3 regions of the Geodermatophilus sp. FMUSA9-8 genome follow, and region 3 is predicted to be linked to each of the others. Evidence: riboswitches for the same ligand, from Rfam matches in the RefSeq annotation. Region 3 holds a riboswitch; each other region holds the start of a gene.
The links. Region 3 has a riboswitch for cyclic di-AMP ahead of WA616_RS15350 (C40 family peptidase). Riboswitches for the same ligand answer to the same signal wherever they lie in the genome.

Region 1 (10,269 bases), on a different contig from region 3:
CCGTCGATGTGCCGGCTGTAGTTCTCGATGCCCGAGCAGAAGCCGACCTGGCGGATCATCTCGATGTCGTAGGTGGTGCGCATGCGCAGCCGCTGCGCCTCCAGCAGCTTGCCCTGCTTCTCGAGCTCCGCCAGCCGCCCCTCGAGCTCGGCCTCGATGGTGCCGATCGCCCGCTCCATCCGCTCGGGGCCGGCGACGTAGTGGCTGGCGGGGAAGACGAACAGCTCCTGGACCTCGCGGACGACCTCGCCGGTGAGCGGGTGCAGGTAGTACAGCCGCTCCACCTCGTCGCCGAACATCTCGATCCGGACGGCGAGCTCCTCGTAGACCGGGAAGACCTCGATCGTGTCGCCGCGCACCCGGAACGTGCCGCGGGTGAAGGACAGGTCGTTGCGGGTGTACTGCTCGGTGACCAGGGTGCGCAGCAGCTCGTCACGGTCGCGCTCCTCCCCCACCGAGATCTTCAGCGCCCGCTCGACGTACTCCGACGGCGTGCCCAGGCCGTAAATGCAGGAGACGGTGGAGACCACGACGACGTCGCGCCGCGTGAGCAGGCTGTTGGTGGCCGAGTGCCGGAGCCGCTCGACCTCCTCGTTGATCGACGAGTCCTTCTCGATGTAGGTGTCGGTCTGCGGGACGTAGGCCTCGGGCTGGTAGTAGTCGTAGTACGAGACGAAGTACTCGACGGCGTTGTCCGGCAGCAGCTCGCGGAACTCGTTGGCCAGCTGGGCGGCGAGCGTCTTGTTCGGCGCCATCACCAGCGTGGGCCGCTGCACCTGCTCGATGAGCCAGGCGGTGGTGGCCGACTTCCCGGTGCCGGTGGCGCCCAGCAGCACCGAGTCCTGCGTGCCGGCGTTCACCCGCTCCGCGAGGGCCTTGATGGCGGCCGGCTGGTCGCCCGAGGGCTGGAACTCGCTGACGACGCGGAAACGCCCCTGGGTGGGCCGGATGTCGGTGGTCGCGCGCACGGGGACGACGGTACGACCGGCGTGCGACAGAAACCGCTGGGACGGGACGTGCGACTGCGCCGGGCGGGACGGACGGGACCGTGCCGGGAGGCCGGGAGGGGCCTCGGTGCTCGTCCCGGCGTGCCGTCCCCGCTAGCGTGTCGCCTCGCAGGAGCGCGCAGGGACCAGTGCCACCCGGACAGGGCGAGGTCGGACCCGGCGCCGCTCCCCGGCCGCCGGACGGGCGCCGCCGGACCTGCGCACGACGCCCCCCGCGGCCCCGCCGTGGGGGGCGTCGTCGTCGCGGCACCGGGACCACCGGGACCGCCGGGACGGGCGGGACGTGACCTGCACCGCGGCAGGTGTGGGCCGGGCCGGATCGGGCAAGGGACGGGCGGGCACCCCGTGCCCAGACCCCCTGCCGACGGCCGTGGCGGGGGGCCACCGCGCCCCGGACCCCCGCCCGCGGCGCCCCGTGCAGGAGGAACGACGTCCATGACCCAGCCCCGGACCCAGGTGTGGCCCGGTTCCGCCTACCCCCTCGGCGCCACCTACGACGGCACCGGGACGAACTTCGCGATCTTCAGCGAGGTCGCGGAGAAGGTGGAGCTCTGCCTCTTCGACGAGGCGGGCAACGAGGAGCGGATCCGGCTCCCCGAGATGGACGGCTACGTGTGGCACGCCTTCCTCCCCGGCATCCAGCCCGGGCAGCGCTACGGCTTCCGCGTGCACGGCCCCTACGACCCGGAGAACGGGCAGCGCTGCAACCCGAACAAGCTGCTGCTCGACCCCTACGCCAAGGCCATCGACGGCAACATCGACTGGGACGAGGCCTGCTTCGGCTACCGCTTCGGGTCCGGTGAGCGCAACGACGACGACTCCGCGCCGCACATGCCGAAGTCCGTCGTCGTCAACCCGTACTTCGACTGGGGCGTGGACCGCCCGCCGCGGACGCCCTACAACAAGACGGTCATCTACGAGGCCCACGTCAAGGGGCTGACGATGACCCACCCGCGCATCCCGGAGGAGCTGCGGGGCACCTACGCCGGCATCGCGCACCCGGCGGTCATCGAGCACCTGCAGTCCCTGGGCATCACCGCGATCGAGCTCATGCCGGTGCACCAGTTCGTCCAGGACGACACGCTGCTGCAGAAGGGCCTGCGCAACTACTGGGGCTACAACACGATCGGCTTCTTCGCGCCGCACAACGAGTACGCGCAGCAGACCGACGGCCAGCAGGTCCAGGAGTTCAAGGGGATGGTCCGGACGCTGCACGAGGCCGGCATCGAGGTCATCCTCGACGTCGTCTACAACCACACCGCCGAGGGCAACCACATGGGCCCGACGCTGTCGTTCAAGGGCATCGACAACCGGACGTACTACCGGCTGGTCGAGGGCGACGAGCAGTACTACATGGACACCACGGGCACCGGGAACTCGCTCAACGTCCGCACCCCGCAGGCGCTGCAGCTGATCATGGACTCGCTGCGCTACTGGGTGACCGAGATGCACGTCGACGGCTTCCGCTTCGACCTCGCCTCCACCCTGGCCCGCCAGTTCCACGAGGTGGACCGGCTCTCGGCGTTCTTCGACCTGGTCCACCAGGACCCGATCGTCAGCCAGGTCAAGCTCATCGCCGAGCCGTGGGACATCGGTGACGGCGGCTACCAGGTCGGCAACTTCCCGGCGCTGTGGACCGAGTGGAACGGCAAGTACCGCGACACCGTCCGCGACTTCTGGCGCGGCGAGGACGCCACGATCGGCGAGTTCGCCAGCCGCATCTCCGGCTCGGCCGACCTCTACAAGCACTCCGGCCGCCGGCCGGTGGCGAGCATCAACTTCGTCACCGCGCACGACGGCTTCACCCTCAACGACCTCGTCTCCTACAACGAGAAGCACAACGAGGCCAACGGCGAGGACAACAACGACGGCGAGAGCCACAACCGCAGCTGGAACTGCGGCGTCGAGGGCGAGACCGACGACGCCGAGGTGCTGGAGCTGCGGGGGCGCCAGCGGCGCAACTTCCTCGTGTCGCTGATGCTCAGCCAGGGCGTGCCGATGCTGCTGCACGGCGACGAGCTCGGCCGCACGCAGGGCGGCAACAACAACGGCTACTGCCAGGACTCCGAGCTGACCTGGATCGACTGGGACTCGGTCGACGAGGGGCTGCTGGAGTTCACCAAGCTGGTCACCCGGCTGCGCACCGAGCACCCGACCTTCCGCCGCCGCCGGTTCTTCCACGGCCGCCCGGTGCGCCGCGAGGAGGGCGACCCGGTGCAGGACGTCGCCTGGTTCACCCCGGCCGGTGAGCTGATGAGCGACGAGGACTGGGACGCCGGCTTCGCCAAGTCGCTGGCCATGTACCTCAACGGCCACGGCATCCGGGAGACCGACGAGCGCGGCGAGGACGTCGTCGACGACTGCTTCTACCTGGCCTTCAACGCCCACCACGAGCCGATCGAGTTCACCGTGCCGACGTCGGAGTACGCCGAGGGCTGGACGGTCGTCGTCGACACCGCCGAGATGGGCGCCGTCGAGCCGGTGCAGGTCAAGGCCGGCGACACCGTCCGGGTCGAGGCGCGCGCCACCGTCGTCCTGCAGGCCGCCCCGTGACCGAGGCGACCGACGGCGACGCCGCCCGCCGGAGGGCCGTCCCGACGGCGACCTACCGGCTGCAGGTGACCGCCGACTTCACCCTCGACGACGCCGCGGCCGTGGCCGGCTACCTGGCCGACCTCGGCGTCAGCCACGCGTACTCCTCGCCGCTGCTGCGCTCGGCGGCGGGGAGCACGCACGGCTACGACACCGTCGACCACGCGCACGTCGACGAGTCGCGCGGCGGGCAGGAGGGCTTCGACCGGCTCGTCGCCGCGCTGCACGAGCACGGGCTGGGCCTGGTGCTCGACCTGGTGCCCAACCACATGGGCGTGGCCGACCCGGCCGAGGCGCCGTGGTGGTGGGACGTGCTGCAGCACGGGCGCGACAGCGCGCACGCGTCGGCGTTCGACGTCGACTGGGACTTCGGCGGCGGGCGCATCCGCATCCCGGTGCTGGGGTCGGCCGACGACGTCGAGAAGCTCGAGGTCGTCGACGGCGAGCTGCGCTACTACGACAACCGCTTCCCCCTCGCCCCCGGCACCGGCGACGGCACCCCACAGGAGGTGCACGACCGGCAGCACTACGAGCTGGTCGACTGGCGGCGCGCGGACGCCGACCTCAACTACCGGCGGTTCTTCGCCATCAACACCCTCGCCGGGCTGCGGGTGGAGGACCCGGAGGTCTTCCGCGCCACCCACGAGCTGGTGCTGCGGATGGTCGAGGACGGTGCCGTCGACGGGCTGCGGATCGACCACCCCGACGGCCTCGCCGACCCGAAGGGCTACCTCGACCGGCTGGCCGAGGCCTCGGGCGGGCGCTGGACCGTGGTCGAGAAGATCCTCGAGCCCGGCGAGGACCTGCCCGACAGCTGGCGCACCGCCGGCACCACCGGCTACGACGCGCTCGCCGAGGTCGGCGACGTCCTCGTCGACCCGGCCGGCGAGGCGGGCCTGACCGCGCTCGACACCGAGCTGGCCGGCCGGGAGGTCGACTACGCGCAGCTGGTGCGCGACTGCAAGCGCGAGGTGACCGACGGGATCCTCGGCTCCGAGGTCGCCCGGCTGGTGCGGGTGATCGGCGAGCTGCCCGGCGTCGACGCCGCGACGCAGACGGAGGCCCTGGCCGAGCTGCTGGCCACCTTCTCGGTCTACCGCAGCTACCTGCCCGACGGGCGCGAGCACCTCGACGCCGCGGTGGCCGCCGTGCGCGACCGCCGGCCCGACCTGGTGGCGGCGGTCGACGCGCTGCACCCGGTGCTGGCGCAGGCCGGCACCGAGGCGGCCACCCGCTTCGAGCAGACCAGCGGCCCGGTGATGGCCAAGGGCGTCGAGGACAGCGCCTACTACCGGTGGGCGCGGTTCGTGGTGCTCAACGAGGTCGGCGGCGACCCGGCCCGCTTCGGCGCCACCGCCGACGAGTGGCACGAGGCGCAGGCCCGGCGGCTCGCGCGCAAGCCCGAGTCGATGACCACCCTCACCACGCACGACACCAAGCGCAGCGAGGACACCCGGGCCCGCCTGGCCGTCCTCGCCGAGGTCACCCCCGAGTGGGCCGACCTGGTGCGCGGCTGGCTGTCGCGCCACCCGCTGCCCGACCGGCCGCTGGCGCACCTGGTGTGGCAGAACCTGGTGGGCGCCTGGCCGCTCTCCCGCGAGCGGGCGCACGCCTACGCGGAGAAGGCGGCCCGGGAGGCCGGGCTGTCGACGACGTGGACCGACGTCGACGAGGAGTTCGAGGCCGCGCTGCACGCGATGGTCGACGCCGCCTTCGACGACGCGACGACCCACGGCGAGATCGAGGCGTTCGTCGCGCGGATCGCGCCGGCCGGGCGGTCGAACGGGCTGGCGCAGAAGCTGCTGCAGCTGACGATGCCCGGCGTCCCCGACGTCTACCAGGGCACCGAGCTGTGGGACCACTCGCTGGTCGACCCGGACAACCGCCGGCCGGTCGACTACGACGCGCGGCGCGCGCTGCTGGCCCGGCTCGACGGCGGGGAGGTGCCGGAGGTCGACGACACCAGCGCGGCGAAGCTGCTCGTCACCTCGCGGGCGCTGCGCCTGCGCCGGGACCGCCCGGAGCTGTTCACCGGCTACACGCCGGTGCGGGCGACCGGCAGCGCGGCCGGCCACGTCGTCGCCTTCGACCGCGGGTCCGCAGAGCAGGGTGGCGCGGTTCCCGTGGCGACGCGGCTCCCCGTGGCGCTGGCGGCGTCGGGCTGGGGCGACACCGCGCTGGCGCTGCCCACCGGCGCCTGGCGGGACGTCCTGACCGGCACCCGGGTGGTCTCCGACGCGGGCGGGACGCCGGTGGGCGAGCTGCTCGCCCGGCTGCCGGTGGCGCTGCTCGTCCGCGACTGACGGGCGGCTGCGGCTGGGGCGCGTGAGGCGTCGCGTGACCTGACCGTTACCGTGGCCCGGCGCTCTCCCACACCGGGAGGGCGCCGGAGCCGGCCCGCCGAACCCCGTCCACCGGCCTCCGCACCTCTGCACAGCCAGGACGGGGGTGGGGGACCCATCTCGGCGTCTGCGCCGTGGTCACGGGGGGACCGGACCAGCGCCTGGGGGTGAAGCCGCACGTCCGTGCGGCCGGGGCACCGATCGCTCCGAACCCGACAGCTCACCTCGCAGGCGGCGGATCGGAGTACCCCCATGCGCACGTCCACGTCCCTGCTCCGCCGTGCCCTCGTGACCACCGGCGCGGCCGCGGTCGCACTCGGCGTCGCCGCCGGCCCGGCCTCGGCCGCCGCCCCCAACGACTGGGACGCCGTCGCCGCGTGCGAGTCCAGCGGCAACTGGTCGATCAACACCGGCAACGGCTACTTCGGCGGGCTGCAGTTCAGCCAGAGCACCTGGGAGGCCTTCGGCGGCCTGTCCTACGCGCCGCGCGCGGACCTGGCCACCAAGGAGCAGCAGATCGCCGTCGCCGAGCGCACGCTCGACGTGCAGGGCCCCGGCGCCTGGCCCACCTGCGGCAAGGCCCTGGACCCGTCGGCGCCCGAGGCGGGGTCCCCCGCCGCGGCACCGGCCCCCGCTGCCGCCCCGGCCGCCGCCTCCGAGGCCCCGGGCGAGGCGTACACCGTGGTCCGCGGCGACACCCTGGCGAAGATCGCCCGGGCCGAGGGCGTCGACGGCGGCTGGCGCGCGCTGTGGGCGGCCAACCGCGACGCGGTGCCGGACCCGAACCGCATCTCGGTCGGCCAGGTGCTGCAGCTCCCCTGAGCCGCACGGCGGCCGGGGGGCTCCCGCTCCCCGGCCGCCCGGCGGTTGACCGCAGCACGGGCGGGCATGTCCACCCGGTCATCCCGCACCGCCTCTGGAGGTCCCCGCATGTCCGCACCCGTCGAGTTCGCCGTCTGGGCGCCCGTGCCCGAGCGGGTGCGCGTGCAGGTCGACGGTGCCGTGCACGACATGCGCCGCGACGAGCACGGCTGGTGGCGCGCGGAGGTCGAGGCCGGCCCCGACGCCGACTACGGCTTCCTGCTCGGCGACGACGACACGCCGCGTCCCGACCCGCGCGCGCGGCGGCAGCCCGCCGGCGTGCACGGCCTCTCCCGCCGGTTCGACCCGTCCGCGCACGCCTGGGGCGACGGCGCGTGGACCGGGCGCCCGCTGGCCGGCGGCGTCGTCTACGAGATGCACGTCGGCACGTTCACCCCGGAGGGCACGCTCGACTCGGCCATCGACCGGCTCGGCCACCTCGTCGACCTCGGCGTCGACTTCGTCGAACTGCTGCCGGTGAACACCTTCGACGGCACCCACAACTGGGGGTACGACGGCGTGCTCTGGTACGCCGTGCAGGAGAGCTACGGCGGCCCGGCGGCCTACCAGCGGTTCGTCGACGCCTGCCACCAGCGCGGCCTCGGCGTCATCCAGGACGTCGTCTACAACCACCTCGGGCCGTCCGGGAACTACCTGCCGCTGTTCATGCCGATCTTCAGCGAGGGCGGCGCGAACACCTGGGGCGAGTCGGTGAACCTGTCGGGGCCGGACTCCGACGAGGTGCGCCGCTACATCCTGGACAACGCGCTGATGTGGCTGCGGGACATGCACGTCGACGGGTTGCGGCTCGACGCCGTGCACGCGCTGGTCGACGAGCGGGCCACCCACGTGCTGGAGGAGATGGCGCGCGAGGTCGCGGCGCTGTCGGTCGCGGTGCGCCGGCCGCTCACGCTCATCGCCGAGAGCGACCTCAACGACCCGCGCCTGGTCACCCCGCGCGTCGCGGGCGGCACCGGCATCGACGCCCAGTGGAGCGACGACCTGCACCACGCGCTGCACGCCACGCTGACCGGCGAGGGGCAGGGCTACTACCGCGACTTCGCCGAGGCCGGGCTCGGCGGCGTGGCCAAGACGCTCACCGGCGCGTTCTTCCACGACGGCGCCTGGTCGAGCTTCCGCCGCCGGCACCACGGCCGGCCGGTGGACACCGCCCGCCTGCCGGGCTGGAAGTTCCTCGGCTACCTGCAGGACCACGACCAGATCGGCAACCGCGCCGTCGGCGACCGGATCTCGGCCACCCTCTCCCCCGGCCTGCTCGCCGTCGGCGCCACCCTGGTGCTGACCAGCCCGTTCACCCCGATGCTGTTCATGGGCGAGGAGTGGGCCGCGGCGACCCCGTGGCAGTTCTTCACCAGCCACACCGACCCCGACATCGGCCGGGCGACGGCGGAGGGCCGCAAGGGTGAGTTCGCCGGGCACGGCTGGGACGCCGACGAGGTGCCCGACCCGCAGGACCCGGAGACCTTCCTCCGCTCGAAGCTCGACTGGTCCGAGCCGGAGCGGGAGCCGCACGCCCGGCTGCTGGAGGTCCACCGCGAGCTGCTCGCACTCCGGCGGGCGCACCCCGAGCTGGCCGACGCCGACCTGTCGGCGGTCGAGGTCGGCTGGGACGAGGACGACCGCGTGCTGGTCGTGCACCGCGGCTCGCTGCGGGTGGTGGCCAACCTGTCCGGCGAGGAGCGGGAGGTCGACCTCGACCGGACGGCGACCGCCGTGCTGTTCGCGACGTCCGGCGAGCCGGCGCTGGACGGGACGACGGTGACCCTGCCGGCCGAGAGCGCCGCGGTCCTCAGCACCTGATGCGCCGCCTGCACCCGGACCCCGCGGGCGACCTGTCCGACGGCGACCTCGCCGACGCCTACCGGCTCCCGCCGGGCCGGTCGCTGCGGGTGGACTTCGTGACCTCCCTCGACGGCGCGATCGCCGTCGGCGGGCGGAGCGCGGGGCTCGGGTCGCCGGGGGACAAGAGGGTCTTCCGGACGCTGCGGGCGCTCGCCGACGGCGTGCTGGTGGGCGCCGGCACGGCCACGGCGGAGGGCTACCGGCCCGTGGACGCCGACCCCGCCGTGGCCGCGCTGCGGTCGTCGCTCGGGCGGCCCACCGGGGCGCCGGTGGTCGTGGTGTCGCGGCGGGCGTCGCTCGCCCCGGACGGCCGGCTGGCGGTGCCCTCGACGGTGCTGGTCACCTGCGCGGCGGCGCCCGCCGACCGCCGGGCCGTCCTCGCCGCCGCCGGGGTGGACGTGCTCGTCTGCGGGGACGACGACGTCGACCTGCCGCTGGCCCTCGACGAGCTCGCCGGGCGCGGGCTCGAGCAGCTGGTGTGCGAGGGCGGGCCGGCGCTGCTGGCGGCCGCGCTGGAGGCGGGCGTCGTCGACGAGCTCGACCTGACCCTCTCCCCCGCGCTGGTCGGCGGCGAGGCGCGGCTGGTCGGGCCCGCGCTGCGCGACGTCGTCCGCCCGCGGCTGCTGCAGGTGCTGGAGGAGGAGGACGGCGTCCTGTTCACCCGCTACGCGGTGGGCGCGGCCCGCGCCTGACCGACGGGCGGCGCTCGCGTGGGGGTCCGCGGCGCCCAGATGGGTGCCCGGGCCCCATGTCCGCAGGTCGGGGCGTCCCTAGCGTCGTCACCGGACCCGCCATCCCGGGCGGGCCGCGACCCCAGGAGGACGTCATGGCCAAGGCCGTCGTCAGTCTCGTCACCGGTCTCGAGGACCCGGAGAAGGTCACCGTCGCGATGCTCATGGCCGTCGGCGCCGCCGAGACCGGCCGCGAGACGGTCGTGTTCGCGGCCAAGGAGGCCGTCCGGCTCGCCCTGGAGGGCACCGCGGTCGGCACCGCGTGCGCCGGGTGCCCGCCGCTGCCCTCGCTGATGGACCGCTTCCTCGCCGCGGGCGGCCGCTGGTTCGTCTGCCCGGTCTGCTTCGAGGCCAAGCAGCTCGACGCCGGGCGGCTGGTCACGGGCGCCGAGCTGGCGGGCACCGTCCCGCTCTGGACGTGGATCGGCGACGAGGGCGCCACCACCTTCAGCTACTGAGCAGCCCCAGTTCCGCCGCCCGGCGGACCGCCTCCCGCCGGCCGCCGGCGCCGAGCCGGCCGAGGACCGCGGTGACGTGGTGCTCGGCCGTCCGCGGCGAGACCACCAGCCGCGCGGCGATCTCCGCGTTGGTCAGCCCCTCGGCCAGCAGCCGCAGCACCTCGGCCTGCCGGGCGGTCAGCCCGGCCGGGTGGGCACGGGTGGTCCCCCGCCGCCCGTGCCGGACGGCGAGGCCGAGCTCCCGCATGCGCCGGGTCACCCGCGCGGCCAGCGGCGCGGCGCCCAGCGCCCGCGCCGTCTCCAGCGCCTCGCCCAGGGCGTCCGCGTCGTCGAGGGAGGAGAGCCACAGCGCGCGGTCGTGCGGCCAGCCGAGGGCGCCGAAGGCGTCGGCGGCGGCCCGGGGGTCCCCGGCCAG
Region 2 (10,269 bases), on a different contig from region 3:
TGGTCAGCTACGTCAACACCACCGCCGCGGTGAAGGCCGAGACCGACATCTGCTGCACGTCGTCGAACGCCGCCGACGTCATCCGGTCGATCCCCGAGGACCGCGAGATCCTCTTCTGCCCCGACCAGTTCCTCGGCGCGCACGTCAAGCGCGTCACCGGACGCGAGAACATCCACGTCTGGGCGGGGGAGTGCCACGTGCACGCGGGCATCAGCCCGGCCGACGTGCGCGCGCAGATCGCCGCGCACCCGGACGCGGAGATCCTCGTGCACCCCGAGTGCGGCTGCACCACCTCGGTGCTCGACCTGGTCAGCCACGGCGACCTGCCCGCCGACCGCACCCGCGTGCTGTCCACCGGCGGCATGGTCGAGGCCGCGGCCCGGACGTCGTCGGGCCAGGTGCTGGTGGCCACCGAGGTCGGCATCCTGCACCAGCTGCGGGCGCTCAACAGCGGGACGGCGTTCATCCCGATGAACGAGCGCGCCGCCTGCCGCTACATGAAGATGATCACTCCGGCCAAGCTGCTGCACACGCTGCGCACCGGCGAGGGCGCGATCGACGTCGACCCGGGGACCGCCGCCCGCGCCCGCCGTGCCGTCGAGGCGATGGTCGCCATCGGCGAGCCCGGCCGCGGCGGGGAATGAAGGACCACCCTTCCCCCCACGCCTCGCAAGCTCGGCGCGGGACCCTGAAGGGCGGCCGTTCCATCACCTCACCACGAGCCAGAGGGCGACGGTGGCCGCGAGCAGTGTCAGCGGCACCGTCGCCAGGCCGAGCGCGCCGAACCGCGCCGCCGACGGCGCCTCCGCGCCGAGGGCCCGGCGCCACAGCAGGTTGGCCAGCGACCCGGCGTAGGTGAGGTTCGGCCCGACGTTCACGCCGACCAGGACGGCGAGCACGGCGCCCGGGCCCACGGCCGCGGCCACCGGCAGCAGCGCGAGCATGGCCGGCAGGTTGTTGACGACGTTGGCCAGCACCGCGGCGACGACGGCGACCGCCAGCAGCTCGGCCAGGCCCTCGCCGTCGGGCAGCAACCGGGCCAGCCCCTGCTCGAGCCCGGCGCCCAGGACGGCCTGTACGACCACCGCGAGCCCGCAGACGAACAGCGCGAACGGCAGGTCGGCGGCGGCCGCGACGTCGGCCGCCCGCAGCCGCCCGGCCCGCGCCAGCCGGACGGCGAGCACGGCGACGCCGGCCACGGCCGGCCACACCGGCGGCAGGCCCGCGAGCGAGGCGGCGCCGGAGCCGAGGGCGGTCAGCCCGACCACCGTCAGGGCGGCCCGCGGCGCCGGCGGCACCTCGGCCACGGGCGCGGCGACGGGCACCGCGAGATCGGCGCGGAACAGCCGCCGCAGCATCAGGTACTCGACGGCGACCGCGGCCACCCAGGGGCCGGCCATCAGCCCGGCGAAGGCGAGGAACGACAGCCCGCTCGCGGAGAACGCCAGCAGGTTGGTCAGGTTCGACACCGGCAGCAGCAGCGACGCGGAGTTGGCGAGGTGCCCGGTGGCGACGGCGTGCGGGCGCGCCGGCAGCCCCATCCGGGCCGCGGTGGCCAGCACGACCGGGGTGAGCAGGACGACCGTGGCGTCCAGGCTGAGCAGCGCCGTCACCCCGGCGGCGAGCAGCACGACCCGGCCGAGCAGCGCGCCGGCCGAGCGCCCCGCCCGCCGGGCCGTCGCCGCGGCCGCCCAGGTGAACACGCCCTCCCGGTCGGCGAGGTCGGCGAGCACCAGGACGACGACGAGGAAGGCCACGGTGGGCAGCGCCCCGCGCACCGCCGTCTCGGCCGCGGCGAACCCGACCGCGCCGACCGCCATCAGGTAGACCGCGCCCCCCACGGCGACCGCCGCCGGGGGCACGCGGCGGGTGCCGGCCGTGGCCGCCGCGAGGGTGGCGGCCAGCACGACGCCGGCGGTGCCGAGCGCGACCGGGTCGGTCACCTCAGATGCGGGTGAACAGGTAGACCGAGACCGCGACGCCGAAGGCCACGATGAGCACCCGCAGCGGCGTCGCGGGGATGCGGGTGGCGATCCGCGCGCCGGCGAACCCGCCGACCAGGCTGGCCGGCGCGGCGACCGCGACCACCTCCCAGGCGATCGGCCCGAACAGCCCGAAGACGACGAGGGTGACCGTCGCCGTCACCGCCGACAGCGCCGACTTGAGCGCGTTGGCCAGCGCCAGCCGGTGCAGCGCCGTCCCGAGGACCCCGACCAGGATCACGCCGAGCGCCCCGCCGAAGTAGCCGCCGTAGACGGTGGCGAGGAACAGCGCGACGTAGAGCCACCACGGGTCGCGCACGGCGCCGTCGTCGCGGTCGCGCAGCCGGCGGGTCAGCAGCGGCTGCACCGCCAGCAGCAGGCTGGCGAGCAGCACGAGCACCGGCACGACGACGTCGAAGGCCTCGCTCGGCGTGGTCAGCAGCAGCACGCTGCCGGCCGTGCCGCCGAGCACCGCGACGACGCCGAGGCGCACCAGCCGCCCGCGCTGGCCGGCGTACTCGCGGCGGAAGCCGAGCATCCCGCCGAGGTAGCCGGGCCACTGCGACACCGAGTTGGTCACGTTGGCCGCCACGGTGGGCAGGCCGAGCGCGACCAGGGTGGGGAAGAGGATCAGCGACCCGCCGCCGGCGATCGAGTTGATGACGCCGGCGAGCAGGGAGACCGCCGCGGCGATGACCAGGTCGGCGGCGGACACGGGGCGGGAGCCTACGGTGGCGCCATGCGCCTCCCCGCCCCGGCGACCTGGCTGGCCGCCGCCCTCGGCGGATCCGGCGTGCTGCACCTGGTGCGGCCGCGGACCTACGAGTGGCTGGTGCCCCCGGAGCTCGGCGACGCCCGCTCCTGGGTGCTCGGCAGCGGGGTGGCCGAGGTGGCCACCGCCGCGCTGCTGGCCGCGCCGCCCACCCGCCGGGCCGGAGGCTGGGCCGCGGCCGGGCTGCTGGCGTCGTTCGTGCCGGCGCACCTGCACCACCTCCGCATCGCGCGGGGGAGGCCGGCGCTGCTGGCCGCCGGGGTGCTGCGGCTGCCGCTGCAGGCGCCGATGATCGGCGCGGCGCTGCGGGTGGCCCGGGGCCGGGCGTGACCGAGCCGTTTCCCGGCGACTGGACGCGGGCGCTGGTCGTGGTCGCCCACCCCGACGACGTCGAGTACGGGTGCGCGGCCGCCGTCGCCGCGTGGACCGACGCCGGGCGCGACGTCCGGTACCTGCTGGCCACCCGCGGGGAGGCCGGCATCGCCGGGCTGCCGCCGGGGGAGGCGGGGCCGCTGCGCGAGCGGGAGCAGCGGGCGTCGGCGGCGGTGGTCGGCGTCTCGGAGGTCGAGTTCCTCGGGTTCCCCGACGGCCGGGTCGTCGAGGGGCTGGAGCTGCGCCGGTCGCTGGCCGCGGCGATGCGCCGGCACCGGCCGGAGCTGGTGGTGACGATGCACTTCGGCGAGACGTGGACGCCGCCGGGCGTGGCCCCGGCGTACTGGAACAGCGCCGACCACCGGGCGCTCGGCCGCTCCGTGGTCGACGCGGTGGGCGACGCCGCCAACGAGTGGATCTTCCCCGAGCTCGCCGGGCAGGAGCCGTGGCGGGGCGTGCGCTGGATCGCCGTCGCCACGCCGGTCGGGGCGACGCACACCGTCGACGTCACCGGCGTCGTCGACCGGGCGGTGGCCTCGCTCGCCGAGCACCGCCGCTACCTCGAGGCGCTGTCGGACGACCCGGTCGAGGAGCAGGCACGGCGACAGGTCGAGATGGCGACGCCGGAGGTGGACGGCCGGCGCAGGACCGGCTTCGCGCTCTACGCCGGCTGAGCGCGCCGGCCGTCCACCTCTCAGGCGGGCGTCACGGCAGGAAGCTCACGTGGACGTGGTCCCTGTGGTTGGCCGTCGGCGAGCCGCGGTCGGCCATGGCCTGCCAGCCGGACCCGCCGACCAGCCAGATCCGCTGCTGCCAGATGACGTACTCGACGCGCAGCCGCGTCGCGTTGTCGATGACGAACTGGGCGACCGCGTCCCCCTTCGCCGCGTCGGCGTACACCATGAAGTCGGCGGCCAGCTGCTGCGTCGGGGAGTGCCCGGGCCGGGTGAGGACCGTGGACACCGCGAAGGCCTGCGTGACCTCCGCGACGGCCGGCCGCACGTGCGGCGCCCAGGCGCTGTAGGCGGTCGACGTCGGGGTCGGTGCCCCGGTCAGGTCCGTGGCGACGGCGACGACGGCGGTGGCCGCCGCGGCGGCGGGCGCGGCTGCGGGAGCCGCCGCCGGTGCGGGAGCCGCCGCCGGTGCCGCTGCTGGTTCGGCGGCGGGGGCGGGTGCCGCGGCGGCGTCGCCGCGGCCGGACCAGTGCTCGGACCAGCCGCCCCGGTCGTGCCGGTCGCCGTCCCAGGGACGGTCGGCGGAGGCGGCCGACTGACCGGCCAGGCAGAGGGCGACGGTGGCGGTGCCGACGGTGAGCGTGCGGCGGAGGGCGTGTCTGCGCATGACGAGGAGAGCTCCTGTCGTGTGGCCCCGCGCGGTCCCGCCGTCTGCTCGGCAGGCACCCGGCGCGGGGCAGGGGAGGGCACGGGGTCCGGGACGGCACGCGGCAGCCCGGGCGGGGCGTGTGCGGAGGCCGGTCGGGTCCGGATCCCGGAGGCGCGGCGGCCGGCGCGGGTGCGCGGGCCGCGGCGAGGTGTCTGGGGGCGGGGCGCGTCGGGGCAGGCGCCGACGGCGCTCCCCGTGTCGCGGCTCTCCGTTTCTCCCGTGGCCGCCTACCGGGTCAGCTGACGGGTTCGGGCGGGGATGTCGCCCTACCCACCTCCCGGAGGACCGGGCGGTGGGACTCACCCCGGTGACGCGGTGGGTCCCCGGCTCGCGGCCACAGGCGTGGTCCGCGACTCGGCGGCGTCCGGGCGGATCACCCCGGCTGGGGCGCGAAGGGCCGTCCGGACGGGTCGACCGTAGGGAGGCCCGCGGGGCCCGGCAACGGGGACCGGGGAGTTCCGGTGGGGCGGGCGGCCGGCCGTCGCACCGACCTGCGGGGCGGGGCCGGGTCCGCCAGGGTGGGGGCGTCGAGCGCGACCACCCCCGGGAGGACGACGGTGACCGAGGCCAGCACGCGCGAGGAGATCGCCGCGACCGACGGCGTCGGGCCGCTGACCCAGGAGGAGCTGACCCGCATCCACGCCTGGTGGCGGGCGGCCAACTACCTGTCGGTCGGCCAGATCTACCTCATGGACAACCCGCTGCTGCGCGAGCCGCTGCGCCCGGAGCACGTCAAGCCGCGGCTGCTGGGCCACTGGGGCACGACGCCGGGGCTGAACTTCGTCTACGCGCACCTCAACCGGGCGATCGCCGCGCGCGACCTCGACTGCATGTACGTGATGGGGCCCGGCCACGGCGGCCCCGGCCCGGTCGCGTCGGCCTGGCTGGAGGGCACCTACAGCGAGGTCTACCCCGACGTGTCGCAGGACGAGCCGGGGATGAAGCGGCTGTTCACCCAGTTCAGCTTCCCCGGCGGGATCCCGAGCCACGTCGCGCCCGAGACCCCCGGCTCGATCCACGAGGGCGGCGAGCTCGGCTACGCCCTGGTGCACGCCTACGGCGCCGCCTTCGACAACCCGGACCTCGTCGTCGCCGCCGTCGTGGGCGACGGCGAGGCCGAGACCGGGCCGCTGGCCGCGAGCTGGCACGCCACGAAGTTCGTCGACCCGGCCCGCGACGGCGCGGTGCTGCCGATCCTGCACCTCAACGGCTACAAGATCGCCAACCCGACCGTGCTGGCCCGCATCGAGCCCGACGAGCTCGACGCCCTGCTGCGCGGCTACGGGCACACGCCGTACGTCGTCGAGGGCGACGACCCGGCGCTCATGCACCAGCAGTTCGCCGCGACGCTCGACCGCTGCCTCGACGAGATCGCCGACATCCAGCGGCGGGCACGGGAGGGCGGCGCCACCGAGCGGCCGCGCTGGCCGATGATCGTGCTGCGCTCGCCCAAGGGGTGGACCGGGCCGGCGGAGGTCGACGGGCACCGCGTCGAGGGTTCGTGGCGCTCGCACCAGGTGCCCTTCGCCAACGCGCGCGAGGACGACGGCCACCGGCGGGTGCTCGAGGAGTGGCTGCGCAGCTACCGCCCCGAGGAGCTCTTCGACGACGCCGGCGCCCCCGTCCCGGCCGTGCGCGACCTCCACCCGGAGGGCCCGCGCCGGATGAGCGCCAACCCGCACGCCAACGGCGGGCTGCTGCTGCAGCCGCTGCGGATGCCCGCGTTCGCCGACTACGCCGTCCCCGTGCCCGAGCCCGGTACCGGCGCGGTGGAGGCCACCCGGGTGCTCGGGGAGTTCCTGCGCGACGTCATGCGCGGCAACCCGCAGACCTTCCGCGTCTTCGCGCCCGACGAGAACAACTCCAACCGCCTCGGCGCGGTGCTCGAGGCCACCGACCGCACCTGGATGGCGCGGCGCGAGCCCGAGGACGACCACCTGGCGCCCGACGGCCGGGTCATGGAGGTGCTCTCCGAGCACCTGTGCCAGGGCTGGCTGGAGGGCTACCTCCTGACCGGCCGGCACGGGCTCTTCTCCTGCTACGAGGCGTTCATCCACGTCGTCGACTCGATGGTCAACCAGCACGCCAAGTGGCTGAAGACCACCAACGACATCCCGTGGCGGCGGCCGGTCGCGTCGCTGAACTACCTGCTCACCTCGCACGTGTGGCGGCAGGACCACAACGGCTTCTCGCACCAGGACCCGGGCTTCATCGACCACGTCGTCAACAAGAAGGCCGACGTCATCCGGGTGTACCTGCCGCCGGACGCGAACACGCTGCTGTCGGTCGCCGACCACTGCCTGCGCACCCGGCAGTACGTCAACGTGATCGTCGCGGGCAAGCAGCCGGCGCTGCAGTACCTCGACATGGACGCCGCCGTCGAGCACTGCACCAAGGGCATCGGCATCTGGCAGTGGGCGAGCACCGACGCCGGCGCCGAACCCGACGTCGTCCTCGGCTGCGCCGGCGACGTGCCGACGATGGAGACGCTCGCGGCCGCGGAGATCCTCACCTCGGCCTTCCCGGACCTGCGGGTGCGGGTGGTCAACGTCGTCGACCTCATGCGGCTGCAGGACAACCGCGAGCACCCGCACGGGCTCTCGGACGCCGAGTTCGACGCGTACTTCACCACCGACAGGCCGGTCGTGTTCGCGTACCACGGCTACCCGTGGCTGATCCACCGGCTGACCTACCGCCGGACCAACCACGGCAACATCCACGTGCGCGGCTACGTGGAGGAGGGCACGACGACGACGCCGTTCGACATGTGCGTCGTCAACGGCATCGACCGCTACGACCTGGCGATCGACGTCATCGACCGGGTGCCGCGGCTGCGCTCCCGCGGCGCCCACCTGCGCGACCGGCTGCGGGACCGGTTGATCGAGCACAAGCGGTACATCCGCACCCACGGGGAGGACCTGCCGGAGGTGGCGGGCTGGCAGTGGGGCTCGGGTGCCGGGCCGGTCGTCGTCGGCGGGGGCAACGAGCCGCTGCACGAGCCGGAGAACTGACCGGACGGCGACCCGTAGACTGGCCGGCACGACGGACGAGTCGGCCGGGCGGTCGCGTCGGCGGGGGAGACCCCGTCGCCGAGGAACGTCCGGGCTCCACAGGGCAGGGTGGTCGTTAACGGCGACCCGGGGTGACCCGCGGGACAGTGCCACAGAGAACAGACCGCCAGCAGTTCGCTGCTGGTCAGGGTGAAACGGTGGTGTAAGAGACCACCAGCGCACCGGGTGACCGGTGCGGCTCGGTAAACCCCACCCGGAGCAAGGTCGAGAAGGGACGGCGGGCGACCGTCGTCCTGCGCAGGCGTTCGAGGGCTGCCCGCCCGATGCCTGCGGGTGGACCGCTCGAGCCCGCCGGCAACGGCGGGCCTAGATGGATGACCGCCCATCGGGAGGCCGCGAGGCGCCCGAGGACAGAACCCGGCGTACAGGCCGACTCGTCCGTCGCCTCCCGCCTGACCTGCGCTTTCAGGTCCGGCGGGGTCCCCTCATCCGCCGCAGGTGTCACGCAGGCACGCCGCGGAGGAGGCTCGGCCGATGGACATCACCACCGTCAACGACCGGCACCTCTACCAGGCCCGCGTCGTGGTCCAGGACCCGGCGGATCCGTCCCGTCAGCTGGAGCTGGTGCGCCGAATTGTCCGGTTCGGGCCCGCCGGCTGGCTGACGGCGATGGCGGCGGCGACCGAGGACGCAGAGATTGAGCTGTACCCGACCGGCCGGGTCCTGGCGGTCACCGACCTGCGTGAGGTCGGGGCGCCCGGGATCCACGGGTGACGACGCCGGTCACCAGCGGAGCGGGTCGGTCAGGCGGGACTGGGCCGTGCGGCACGCGCGGCAGTTCCCCCATGAGGACAGCGCCCGCGCCGACGTAGGGGCGCCGCACTCGGGGCACTCGACGGCCTGGCGTGACGGGATCTGGGCGTCGGTGAGCCGGGCGGCCGGTTCTCTGTCCGTCGTCTCCCCGCCCCGCGCGGGGGAGTCGGGATCGGCGTCGGCGTCGCGTCCACGGTCTGTGGCGATGGAGCCTCCTCGTTCCGCGCTGACGCTACCCGTCCGTGGTCGGCCGACGGGCGGACCGGAGCCCGCCGGCCTCGGAGCTCGCGGCCGGCCAGCTCGCGGAGGCGGTCGGCCAGCGGCTGGGCCTGCTCGGCGGCTGCCCGTCGGCCCTCCCGGCCGGGCGGAGGAGGAGGCGGAGGAGGGGGCGGAGGAGAGCCTGAGGGGTCGACCGGGCCGGCCTCCAGGTCGACGTCGAAGGCGATGTCCTCGGCCCGGTGCCAGGTGGCGAAGACCCCGTCACACTGGCGGATGGGAAGAGCAGCCCCGGGACGACGTCCGGCCGTGTACGCCCGACGGTCGATGTCCGGAGGGCCGTCCGGCTGCGATGCTCGACCGCGTGCTCCTCGCCCAGCCCGTCATCCCGGCCTAGTGGAGCGCCTGCTGCGCGTCGGCTCGCTCGCCGTGGCCCTGTTCCTCGCCACGCTCGGCAGCTTCGGCGCCTCCTTCGGCGTCATGACGAACTGCACGAACACCCACAGCTGCACGGTGACCGGCTGCCGGCCCTGCACCACGGCCCAGACGTGGCTGACCGCGGGGTGGGTGCTGCAGGGTGTCCTGCTCGTCGTCGGGCTGGTGCTGGTCGTCGCCGCGAGGCGCCGCCGGCCGGGATGGGCGCGAGCCGCCGCGCTGGCCGTCGGGCCGCTGGCCCTGGTCGTCTTCGCCGCGACGACCGCGCTGGCGGTCGGCAGCTTCTAGCCGCTGCTCACGGCTGCATGCGGGGGTCCTCCGTGGGGTCCGCGTACGGCGCCGGGCACCCGTCCTCGACGGCCGCCGGGCGGAGCTCGTGGTGCCACGGCTCGTTGCCGTAGACCTGGCACAGCCCGAAGTCCGCGCCGTGCTGCGACAGCCACGACATGGCGTCGGTGGGCCCGACGTCGACCGCGTCTCCCGTCACGTGCGCCGACGTCTCCGCCGTCGCCACCCAGCGGGCCGCCTCCTCCAGGGAGCCGTACTCGTCGACCGCCTCCCGCAGCAGCTGCTCCTGGTACTCCGGCGACCGCCACCCGCTGGTGACGACGAACTCCACCCCGTCGCGGGATGCCGCTGACGCCGCCGCGCGGAGGGCTGTGAGCAGCTCGGCGTCGAGCCGGGACACCGCCGGGTACCGGTCGTCGAAGACGCCGGCGCCGTCGGGGAGCACGCCGTCGTCGACGGTGACGCCTCCCGGCGGAGCGGGCGGGCTCCCGCCGTGCCGGAGGGACGGGGCGGGACCGGCGACCTCGCAGCCGGCGGCCAGGACCAGGACGGCGGCGGCCAGCGGCCGGGCGCGGCGGAGCAGGGGAGCGGGCATGCCCGGCAGCCAAGGCGTGGGCGTGTTGCCGGGGCGTATGCCGCCGTGCATACGCCGGCGATACGCCCCCGCTCCCTACCCTCGCCGCATGCGCGTGCTGATCGTCGAGGACGAGCCCGTGCTGGCCGGCGCCATCCGCGACGGGCTGGGCCTGGAGGCGATCGCGGCCGACGTCGCCGGCGACGGGCACGCTGCCCTGGAGCTACTCGCCGTCAACACCTACGACGTCGCCGTGCTCGACCGCGACGTGCCGGGCCCCTCCGGCGACGAGATCGCGCGGGGCATCGTCGCCTCGGGCAGCGGCCTGCCGATCCTCATGCTCACCGCGGCCGACCGGCTCGACGACAAGGCCTCCGGCTTCGAGCTCGGCGCCGACGACTACCTCACCAAGCCCTTCGCGCT
Region 3 (10,269 bases):
GTTCGGCGGCCAGGACCGCCCGCTGCTGTCGGAGGCCACCGGCCCGGTCGAGCGCACCGACGCCGAGCTGGCCGAGCTGGCGCTGGTCGACCGGCTCAAGGACGCCGGGCACGACCTGCTCGGCGACCTCGTGCAGTGGCACCGCCGCGAGGCCCGCCCCGGCTGGTGGGAGTTCTTCGCCCGCAAGGAGATGGACGACGACGCGCTCGTCGAGGACGGCACCGCGCTCGGCCGGCTGGGGGCTCCGGTGGAGGTCGGCCAGGAGAAGCGGTCGAAGCTCTACGAGTACCGCTTCCCGCCGCAGGACACGAAGCTGTCGGTCGGGTCCACGGCGGTCGACGTCGACCAGCGGGCGGGCATCGGCACCGTCGTCGCGCTCGACTCCGCCGAGGGCCGCGTCGTCGTCAAGACGGCGAAGGCCCCGGCCACGCCGCGCGCACTCGGGCCGAGCGGCCCGCTCGACGACAAGGGCATGCGCGCCGCCATCACCGCCACCGCCGACGACGTCCTCGCCGGCACGCCGTGCCTGGGGCAGGCGCTGCTCGAGCGGCGGGTGCCGGCCGACTGCCGCCGTCGTCCCGACGAGCAGGCCGGCGACGCCGTCGTCCGGATCGGCCTCCGGCTCGACGGCGAGGTGCTCGCCGTCCAGGGCCCGCCCGGTAGTGGCAAGACGCGGGCGGCGTCGATGCTCATCCGCGCGCTGCTCGACGCCGGCAAGAAGGTCGGCGTCACGGCCACCTCGCACGCCGTCATCGGCAACGTGCTGTCGGCCGTCGACCGGCCCGCGCTGCAGAAGTGCGACGAGCACCAGGCGTGCGGCGCGCCCGGCGTCGAGTGGTCGAAGGACGGCAAGGACGTCGCCCGGCGGCTCGTCGACGGCGACGTGCGGCTGGTCGGCGGGACGGCGTGGTTCTGGACGCAGCCCGACCTCACCGAGGCCGTCGACGTGCTCGTCGTCGACGAGGCGGGGCAGTTCTCGTTGGCGAACGCGGTCGCGGTGGCGCGAGCCGGCAAGTCGCTGGTGCTGCTGGGCGACCCGCAGCAGCTCGCCCAGCCCTCGCAGGGCGTGCACCCCGGCGACTCGGGGCTGTCGGCGCTGGAGCACCTGCTCGAGGGGCACCCGACCGTGCCCGAGGGCCGCGGGATCTTCCTCGACACGACCTACCGGATGCACCCGGCGCTGACGCGGTTCGTGTCGGACCTGGCGTACGAGGGCCGGCTGGAGTCGGCGGCGCTGCGCGAGCGGATCACCGTGCGGCCGGGCGGGCTGGTGTCGGGCAGCGGGCTGGCGGTGCGGTCGGTGGCGCACACGGTGCCGGCGGCCGCGTCGTCCGCGGAGGAGGCCGCCGAGGTGGCCGCCGTCTGGCGGTCGCTGCAGGGCGTCGGCTGGGTCGACGCCGAGGGCGCCGAGCGGCCGATCGGGCCGGACGACGTGCTCGTCGTCGCGCCGTACAACAACCAGGTGGCGTTGATCCGCTCGCTGCTGCCCGACGGCGCACGCGTGGGCACGGTCGACCGGTTCCAGGGGCAGGAGGCGCCGGTCGTCGTCTACTCGACGACGTCGACCTCGGCCGACGAGGCGCCGCGCGGGGTGTCGTTCCTGTACGACCTCAACCGGCTCAACGTGGCGGTGTCGCGGGCGAAGGCGCTGGCGGTCGTGGTGATGAGCCCGCTGCTGCTCGACGCGCAGGTGCGGACGCCGGAGCAGCTGCGGCAGGTCAACGCGATGTGCCGGCTGGCCGAGCTGGCCGGTGTCTGACACCGCGCAGCTCGCGGGCCTCCTGGGCGTCGGCGCGGACGTGCTGGTGCGGGCGCTGGGCGACGGCTGGACGGAGGTCGCCGGGCCGCCGCACGAGCGCTGGTTCGTGAGCGGGCGCCCGGTGCAGGTGGCCGTCGGCTGGGACGGGTTCGGCTTCACGCTGGCCCGCCCGGAGCCGCGGTGGTCGGGCAACGAGCTCGTGTGGGAGTTCGCGGCCGAGCGCGGGTTCGGCTCCGACGAGGTCGTCTACGAGCGAGCGGTGCTGGCGGAGGCGGCCGAGGAGGTCGCCCGCCGTCGTCGGCGGACCTTCCGCTGGTGCCCTGTGTGCCGCGAGGTCAAAGCCCGCGAGCACGTGCACGACAACACCGGCCTGTGCACGTCCTGCGCCGAGCGCCACCTCGGCGTCCACTCTTGAGAATGACCGGGGACCGATGACATCACAGCGACATGAAGGCGCCCGACGCTGGTTTGGCCCCGGCAGCTGGTATCTCGCCGTCACGTTCCTGTCAGTCGGGATCTTCGCCGCCATCCCCTTCTGGCACGCGGCCAATCGCCTCGGTGACCGGTCCGCGCGCCTCTGGGCGCTGGCGTTCAGCGGCTGGGCTGTGGCCTTCGTCGTGGCCACGAACCTGCTGTCCGACGATCAGCCTGGCAAGAGTCCAGGGGACGGTCCCGAGTGGCTGAACAACATGCTCGCCATCGTCGTCGTGGTCCTGCTCGTGGTCGCGTGCGTCCGTCTTCAACAGTTGCGCAGACGCGTCTATGGACACGAGCTAGCAATGCGCGGTGCTGACGCGGTCATGGCGCAGGCGCTCGAGAGGCGACGTCGGAGGGAAGAGGCACGCTCGCTGCTCGCGCGCGACCCCGCTCTGGCACGCGAGTTGGGGATCGGGCGTCCGGACCTCCACCGGGGATACGACGACGGCGGACTCATCGACGTGAACACCGCTCCTTCCGACGTCATCGCGGCCGGACTAGAGGTCGATGCAGCTACGGCGGATGCGATCGTTGCCGCGCGATCTCTGCGGGGTGGCTTCTACTCGGTGGACGAAGTGGTCGTCTACACCTCGCTGCCTCCGCACGTACAGGAACGTCTGCGTGAGAAGGGCATCGCTTGAGCGCTTCGTGTCCACGCCCCTGTTGCTCCTCGGACTCAAGCAATCGTGTCGCGCGAGGGACCTTCGTCGTGGCACTGCCTGATGCGCATAGTCAGAGGTAGCCGCCCGGTGAGGACGCCGAGGCGCCCGGACCCGCGCTGCGCTGCTCCCGCATCACGTACAGCTCGGCCAGCGTGATCGGCCGCTCCGGAGCGGCGGCCGCGTCGTCGCCCAGCCACCGGCGGGCCTCGGCCGGCGCGAGCGGCAGGAACTCGACCTGGCTCAGGCAGCGCCCCGGCCGGGTGATCGCGGGGCGCACTCGGCCGACGTCCTCGTTGGTCGTCAGCGGCACGACCACCGGCAGCCCGTGCCCGAGGATGCCATCGCACAGGTTCAGCAGCCGCCCGACTGAGGCGCCGGCGCGCTCCCGGGCCTCGGCGCGGAGGTAGTCGTCGCAGTCCTCGGCCACGACCAGCCGCCACTTGCCCTCGTCGGTGTGGTCATCGGGGTGTTCGTCCGCGCCGGCGACATCGAGTAGGTACTGCCGCTCGGCGAACAGCCGCTCGGGGCCATCACATAGTGCGTGCGGCACCACGGCGCCCACTCGCGGCTCAGCGTCCGAACCGCCGTCGTCTTGCCCGTCCCCGGAGCCCCGTGCCACAGCACGAGGCGCCCGGTCAGGCCGGACATCCCCATGAGGTCGGCGAGCCCGCCGGCGGTGGCGGCCGCGTAGTGGGGTGAGGTCTCCGCCCAAGTGGGCGCGGCGATGCGCCGCGACGACGGCTCACCGATCCCGTCCCGGAAGGAGCAGAAGCGCACGCGCACCGACCCCGGGGGCGGCTCGGTGACGGCCTGGGCGGCGGCGACCAGCCTGTCCCGCAGCTTATCGGTGGCCGCAGCGTCCGTATCGACCACCGACACCTTCGTCATGCTGTGCGCGACCTCGACGCTTGCGAGCAGGCCCAGCCAGGCCGCGACCACCACCTACGCGGCGCCGTTCTGCTGGTCGAGCCGGACCTCGGCGTCCTCAGGCAGCAGCTCGAGCGGCATCTCGACGGCGCCGGACACCTCGCCTGTGCGCAGGACCGGAAGCCCGTCCTCCTACTGAGCGCGGACGAGCATTGCCGTCGACAGCTCGTGCAGGTGGCTGAACCAGAACGAGCCGGCGAAGGGCTGAGCGGGCGGCACGGCGACACGACAGGCGCGGGGACCGACGACGGCGCCCCGGTCGGCGGTGACCGAGGCGCCGTCCGTCCGTCAGGCGACCCGGCGGGCGCCCTGGTAACCGGTCATCGAGTCGAGGTTGACGACCGCGACCGGCTTGCCGGCGGTGGAGGCGTGCACCATCTGGCCGTTGCCGATGTACATGCCCACGTGCGAGACCGGGCTGTAGAAGAACACCAGGTCACCGGGCTTGAGGTCGGACTTCGCCACCGGGGTGCCGAACGTCGACTGGGCCCGCGAGGTGCGGGGGATCTCCACGCCGGCCGCGCGGTAGGCGAAGCTGGTCAGGCCGGAGCAGTCGAACCGGTCGGGACCGGTCGCGCCGTACTGGTACATGTCGCCGCGCTGCGCGAGCGCGGTGTCGACGGCCGCCTGGGCGACGCCGTTCGGAGCGGCCACCGGGGCCGCCGCCACGACCCCGCCACCACCGCCGCCGCCTGCGGCAGCCGAGGCCGGGAGGGGCGAGAGCGCGATGCCGGCTCCGGCGATGGCCGCGACGGCGATGCCGCGGAACGAGCGACGGGCGAGGGGCGTGCGTGCAGTCGTCATGGACGACGGTTCTCCTGTTCTCCACGGTCGCCTACCGGGTTAGCTGACGGGTTCGGGCGGGGGAGTCGCCCGGCGCGAGAGGTCGCGCTTCACCCCTGGGACTCGATGGGTCCCCGGTCCGGAGGGCGGCTGGCTGCCGGCGTCCGGTTCGGCGTGGTCCGGCGGGTGTCACACGGGTTCGTGACGGGGACCCGGCCAGGACCAGCGGGAACGGTAGGGAGGGCCGCGGACCGTCACAACCGCCCGAGGGACGCGCCACGCCCGGTCCGGAACCGCGGACTTGACGGCGGCCGCCCATCCGACACGCCACCGTCACCACGACAGATGCCTCTCCGGAGCCCGCGGCGCGCGACCGCGGACGCGCGGGGACACGCCGTGCCCCACGAGAAAGGACGGCGCGGTGCGTCCGCACGCGGTGTCAGGAGCCGCCCACGGACGGGCGGTCTCCGAGCGTGGGGACGTGGCGGTTGCCGGACGCGTTGACGGGGCACGGAACGGGGGATCGAGAGAGAGGAGCACCCCATGGGAATGATGAGGAACCTCATCGCCTCCGGCGTGGCCGCGAAGGTCGTGCAGGAGCTCAAGAAGCCGCAGAACCAGGCGAAGATCAAGCAGTTCGTCCGCGACTTCCAGGCCAAGCAGAAGAAGGGCGGCACCGGCGGCCGCGCCTACTGACCGCTGATCCGCCCGCGGCCCCCGTCCCACCCCGGGACGGGGGCCGCGGTGCGTCCGGGGCCGGTGCGACGGTCCGTTGCGGTTCCGAGACGGCTCGGTCCCCGGCGTCCCGGACGGCGACCCGACCCCGTGTGACGCTCGCCGGCGTCTCTCCGCGACGCCGGCGCCGACCTCCCCGGGAGGCGCTGCCGGCGCGCGTCCGCACGACCACCACGGGGTGTCCCATGAACCAGTCCTCCGCCCGCCGCCGACTCGGCGCGCTTCCCGTCCTGCTCGCCACGGGCCTCCTCCTCGCCGGCTGCGGGGACGACGGCGAGACCGGCCTCCCCGCGCCCACCTCCACCCCGTCGGCTCCGGCGACGTCGTCCGCGGCGGCCCCGACCACGCCTGCCCCGACGACGCCCGCCCCCGAGCCCGCGGTGGCCCCTGCCCCCACGCCGGAGGTGACGCCGGCTCCCGTGGTCGTGGACTTCCTCATGCCCGCCGTGGTCGGCATGACGCTGCAGGACGCCCAGGACCTGATCCAGACCAACGGCGTCTTCCTCAGCCTGTCCCACGACCTGCTGGGCAGCCGCAACCAGGTCCTCGACGCCAACTGGCGGGTCTGCACCCAGAACATCGCACCCGGCCAGCGGGTCACCGGGGACGTCGAGGGCGCCATCGACCTCGGCGCGGTCAAGCTCGACGAGCTCTGCCCCTGACGTCCGGCCGCGGCCCCGTCCCGGTGGGACGGGGCCGCGGTGCGGTCAGGGCCGGCCGGCGTGCGGGACGTCGACCTCGGTCGCGAGCAGCACCGCCTCGCGCACCGGCGCGCGGTTGTGCTCGTAGAAGTCCGGCGCCGCGCACATGAGCAGCGTCCGGCCGTCCTCGCCGCCGAGCATGCAGGCGTAGACGCCCAGTCCCTCGGGCGCCGCGACGGCGTCGACGATCTCGCCGCCCTCGGCCACCCGCACGACCCGCCCGCCGACGGCGTCGGCCGCCCAGATGCACCCCTCGGCGTCCAGGGAACAGCCGTCCGGGGCGACGGCGAGCTGCCCCAGCACCTCGTCCACGGTGCGCCCGGTGACCTCCGGCCCCAGCGACGCCCACACCCGCCGGTTGGTCAGCGACCCGTCGGCGCCGAGGTCGAACGCCGTGTACCGGTTGCCCAGCGTCTCGCCGACGACGAGCGTGCCGCCGTCCGGGGTGATGACCGAGCCGTTCGGGAACTGCAGCCCCTCGGCCGCCACGGACACCGTGCCGTCGGGGTCGATCCGCTTGAGCGACGCCGTCGCCGCCTCGCCGCCGCCCATCAGGTCGAAGCCGAAGTCGCCGACGAACACGTGCCCGCCCGGGCCGACGACTAGGTCGTTGAGGTGCCCGCCGCAGTGCTCGGTCAGGTCGGCGTAGGTCGACAGCGCCGACCCGTCCCAGCGCAGCACCTCGTGCGTCTTCATCGACACGACCACCAGCGACCCGTCGGGCAGCCAGCCCTGCCCCGACGGCTGCCCGGGCACCTCGAACCGCACGGTCTCCTGCCCGTCGGCGGTCACCGTGCTCACCGTGTGCCGGTAGAAGTCCGACACCCACCACGTGCCCTCGTGCCAGCGCGGCCCCTCGAAGAACCCGCCGCCGGTCAGCACCGTCCGCACCTCGCGCTCTGCCATGACGCGGACCCTAGGAGCCCGACGCCGGCGGCCCCAGCGGAACGGGATCCGGGCCGGCGACGATCGGCGCCGTCACCGTGCCGATCCGCTCGATCGTCACCGCCACCTCCACGCCCGGCCGCAGCCACGGGTGCCGCTCCTCGCCGTGCAGCGACCGCAGCTCCAGCAGGCAGCCGGTGCCCACGGTCCCGCTGCCGACGACGTCGCCCGGCCGCAGCTCCGTGCCCCGTGAGGCGTAGGCGAGCATCTGCCCGAACGACCAGCGGACGTCGGCCCAGCTGCCACCGCCCTGCTCGACGCCGTCGACCGAGGCGCTCATCCGCAGCGCGTAGCCGTGCCCGGACCGGTGCGGCTCCAGCTCGTCGGGCGTGACGAGGACGGGGCCGATCGTCGTCGCGCCGTCCTTGCCCTTCGCCGGGCCGAGGCCGATCTTCGACTCGACGCCCTGCACGTCGCGGGCGCTCCAGTCGACGAACACGGTGTAGCCGGCGATCGCCGCCTCGGCCTCCTCCGGCGTCAGGTCCGACCCGCGCCGGCCCACGACCGCGGCCACCTCGACCTCGTAGTCGAACGCCGCCGAGCCGGGGGAGACCGGCACCGGCTCGCCCGGACCGCGGACCGCCGCCGGGTTGGTGAAGTAGAAGACCGGCTGCTCGAACCAGACCGGGGACACCTCCCGCCCGAACGCGGCCGCGGCGTTGCGCGCGTGCTGCTCGAAGGACAGGAAGTCGCGCACCGACGGCGGCCGCGGCACCGGCGCGCGCAGCACCAGCCCGTCCTCCGGCAGCACCTCGGCCGGCTCGCGGCCGGCGGCCGCGGCGAGGTCGGGCAGCAGGTCGACCAGGGCGGCGTCGAACCCGTGCACCCGCCCGTCGCGCAGCAGCCCGGCCCGTTCGGCGCCGTCGGCCGGCGAGACGTAGGTGACCCAGCGCATCAGCTCTCCTCCCTCACGCGCGCGCCGCCTGCCGGCGCCCGGCGGCTCCCATCGTGGTGCTCACCGGACCGCCGGCTGCGGGCGGTTGGCCTGGAACAGCGGCTCCATGACGTCCCACCCGTTCTCCGGCGTGCCGGGCAGCACGACGCCGGCGTCGGACAGCCGCTGCAGCAGGCCGTCGCAGACCGCGTCCGCCTGCCGGCCCAGCGCGGCGAGGTCGTGGTCCACCAGTGCGCCGTCGCGCTTCACCACCCGCCCGTCCACCAGGACGGTGCGCACGTCGGCGACCGTGGTCTGGAAGACCAGCGACCCGACGACGTCCGGCCGCGGGTGCATCTCGAACGAGTCGCCGCCCACCACGACGACGTCGCCGCGCTTGCCCGGCGTCAGCGAACCGATCCGGTCGCCCATGCCCATCGCGTCCGCGGCGTTGACCGTCGTCCAGGTGAGCGCCTCGCGGGCCGTCGTCGTCACGGTCTCCGGCATCCGGCCGGCCAGGTTGACCGCCTGCGTGGCGTCCCAGCGGTCGAAGCCGAGGCCGAAGCGCATCTCGTGCCACAGGTCGCCGGAGTTCAGGCTGATGACGTCGGCCGACAGGGTCGGGGCGATCCCGTGCCGCCGGCACCGCTCGAACACCGGCCGGCCCATGCCCATGTTCAGCTCGGTCTCCACCGAGATCGACACCTTGCCGCCGGTGCGGGCCAGCGCCGCCCACTCGTCGTCGTCGAGGGTGTTGCAGTGCACGTGCACGATGTCGGGCCCGAGCTGGCCGGCCTCGTCGAGCTCGCGGATGCCGCCGGTCACGCAGCTGCCCCACACGCAGCCGGTGTGGCTGACGACCAGCGCGCCGAGCTCCCGGGCGACGGCGAGCTCGTCGAGCGTGTGCTGCCACGGCTGGCCGAACACCTCGCTCAGCGAGACGCCGATGGTGACCAGCCCGCGCGGGTCGGGGAAGTGCTGCCCGGCGAGCCGGCGCAGGTCGCGCACGCGGTCGTCGTGGGTGCCGAACTGCGGGTCGGCCGGCCGGCTCTCGAAGAACCCGTGGCAGTGCGCCGCCCGCACGCCGGACTCGACGATCCCGGCGATCGCCGCGTCGGAGTGCGCGGGGGTGTTGTTGGTGTGCGAGAAGTCGAGCAGCGTCGTCACCCCGGCGTTGAGCGCGTCGGCGCCGCCGAGCAGCTGGCCGACCCGCACGTCCTCGGGCGTAATCGCCGGCGAGATGGCCAGCCGGATGCCGAAGTAGTAGTCGCCGAGCGTCCAGTCGGCGCAGATCCCGCGCACCACCGACTGCCAGGTGTGCCGGTGGGTGTCGATCAGCCCGGGCAGCACGACGCCGCCGGTGGCGTCGACCACCTCGGCGTCGTCGACCTGCAGGGAGGGGGCGACGGCGACGATCGCGCCGTCCTCGATGAGCACGTCCCCGGTGGGCAGGTCGCCGATGGCGGGGTCCATCGAGACGACGTGGCCACCGGTGACGAGGGTGCGGGACTGGGCCATGGGGTGCCTCCGCGGCGTCGGGGAGTGGGCCCGATCACTCCACACCCGGCGGGGCGCCCGATCATGTGCCGGATCGGCAACGGTCAGCCGGCCGCCACGGCGTCGGCAGCCCGCCGGAACGACTCCACCGCCGGCCGCCGGTCGGCCACCCGGGTGACGACGGCGACCTCGACCGGCGGCGCGTCGAACGGCACGAACCGGACGTCGGGGCGCGGGAAGAACGCCGCGGCGGCCGCGCCGTGCATCCCGATCCGCCCGGTGGTCGCCACGGCCGCGGGGATCGACGCCGGGTGCCGCACCGCGCTGCCCCGCCCGTCCATGCCGGCCGGGCCCACCCAGTCCCGGAAGCGCGGGTGCGCCGAGGACATCCGCAGCCACGGCTCGTCGGCGACGTCGTCGCGGGTGAGCAGCGGGGCGTCGGCCAGAGGCGAGGAGGCCGGCACGACGACGACCGACGGCGTCCGCAGCACGGTGCGGAACTCCAGCCCGTCGACGGCGCCGAGGTGCTGCACCAGGCCGACGTCGAGGTCGCCGCGGCGGACGGCGTCGTACTGGTCGTCCATGTCGAGGTCCTCGAACAGCAGGTGCACGCCCGGCGCGGCCGCGGTGACCACGTCGCGCAGCGCCGGCCAGCGGTCGGCGGCGCCGAAGCCGAGGACGCCCACCCGCAGCGCGCCGTCGTCGGGCTCCCTCGGCGCGGCGGCCTCGGGCAGCCGGTCGAGCGCGGCGAGCACCGTCCGGGCGTGCGCGACGACCCGCTCGCCGGCCGGGGTGAGCGCCACCCGCCGGCTGGTGCGCTCGACCAGCCGCGCACCGACGTCGCGCTCCAGGCGCTGGATGCGGCGCGAGAAGTGGCCCGGGTCGAGGTAGTGCCGCCGCGCCGACCGG

Region 1: it holds a riboswitch for cyclic di-AMP, as region 3 does, so the genes downstream of both, WA616_RS22155 (transglycosylase family protein) here and WA616_RS15350 (C40 family peptidase) in region 3, are expected to answer to the same signal.
Region 2: it holds a riboswitch for cyclic di-AMP, as region 3 does, so the genes downstream of both, WA616_RS23295 (hypothetical protein) here and WA616_RS15350 (C40 family peptidase) in region 3, are expected to answer to the same signal.

The regions. Positions count from the first base shown of each region.
Region 1 covers NZ_JBAGKE010000012.1:153,643-163,911, reverse strand. The annotation lists gene uvrB (excinuclease ABC subunit UvrB) at 1-968, opposite strand, end outside; gene glgX (glycogen debranching protein GlgX) at 1,443-3,560, shown strand; gene treY (malto-oligosyltrehalose synthase) at 3,557-5,902, shown strand; cyclic di-AMP (ydaO/yuaA leader) riboswitch at 6,062-6,188, shown strand; gene WA616_RS22155 (transglycosylase family protein) at 6,194-6,763, shown strand; gene treZ (malto-oligosyltrehalose trehalohydrolase) at 6,872-8,623, shown strand; gene WA616_RS22145 (dihydrofolate reductase family protein) at 8,623-9,357, shown strand; gene WA616_RS22140 (peroxiredoxin) at 9,492-9,854, shown strand; gene WA616_RS22135 (ATP-binding protein) at 9,844-10,269, opposite strand, start outside.
Region 2 covers NZ_JBAGKE010000014.1:62,196-72,464, forward strand. The annotation lists gene nadA (quinolinate synthase NadA) at 1-644, shown strand, start outside; gene WA616_RS23275 (SLC13 family permease) at 708-1,943, opposite strand; gene WA616_RS23280 (sulfite exporter TauE/SafE family protein) at 1,945-2,697, opposite strand; gene WA616_RS23285 (DoxX family protein) at 2,722-3,084, shown strand; gene WA616_RS23290 (PIG-L deacetylase family protein) at 3,081-3,800, shown strand; gene WA616_RS23295 (hypothetical protein) at 3,832-4,467, opposite strand; cyclic di-AMP (ydaO/yuaA leader) riboswitch at 4,719-4,879, opposite strand; gene WA616_RS23300 (phosphoketolase family protein) at 5,067-7,520, shown strand; RNA gene rnpB (RNase P RNA component class A) at 7,557-7,961, shown strand; gene WA616_RS23310 (hypothetical protein) at 8,055-8,294, shown strand; gene WA616_RS23315 (hypothetical protein) at 8,946-9,272, shown strand; gene WA616_RS23320 (M15 family metallopeptidase) at 9,280-9,867, opposite strand; gene WA616_RS23325 (response regulator transcription factor) at 9,956-10,269, shown strand, end outside.
Region 3 covers NZ_JBAGKE010000007.1:50,991-61,259, reverse strand. The annotation lists gene WA616_RS15375 (TM0106 family RecB-like putative nuclease) at 1-1,759, shown strand, start outside; gene WA616_RS15370 (hypothetical protein) at 1,752-2,174, shown strand; gene WA616_RS15365 (hypothetical protein) at 2,191-2,877, shown strand; gene WA616_RS15360 (hypothetical protein) at 2,969-3,460, opposite strand; gene WA616_RS15355 (hypothetical protein) at 3,623-3,964, shown strand; gene WA616_RS15350 (C40 family peptidase) at 4,114-4,629, opposite strand; cyclic di-AMP (ydaO/yuaA leader) riboswitch at 4,642-4,793, opposite strand; gene WA616_RS15345 (hypothetical protein) at 5,152-5,304, shown strand; gene WA616_RS15340 (hypothetical protein) at 5,529-6,005, shown strand; gene WA616_RS15335 (SMP-30/gluconolactonase/LRE family protein) at 6,051-6,950, opposite strand; gene WA616_RS15330 (fumarylacetoacetate hydrolase family protein) at 6,961-7,884, opposite strand; gene WA616_RS15325 (amidohydrolase family protein) at 7,945-9,381, opposite strand; gene WA616_RS15320 (LysR family transcriptional regulator) at 9,465-10,269, opposite strand, start outside.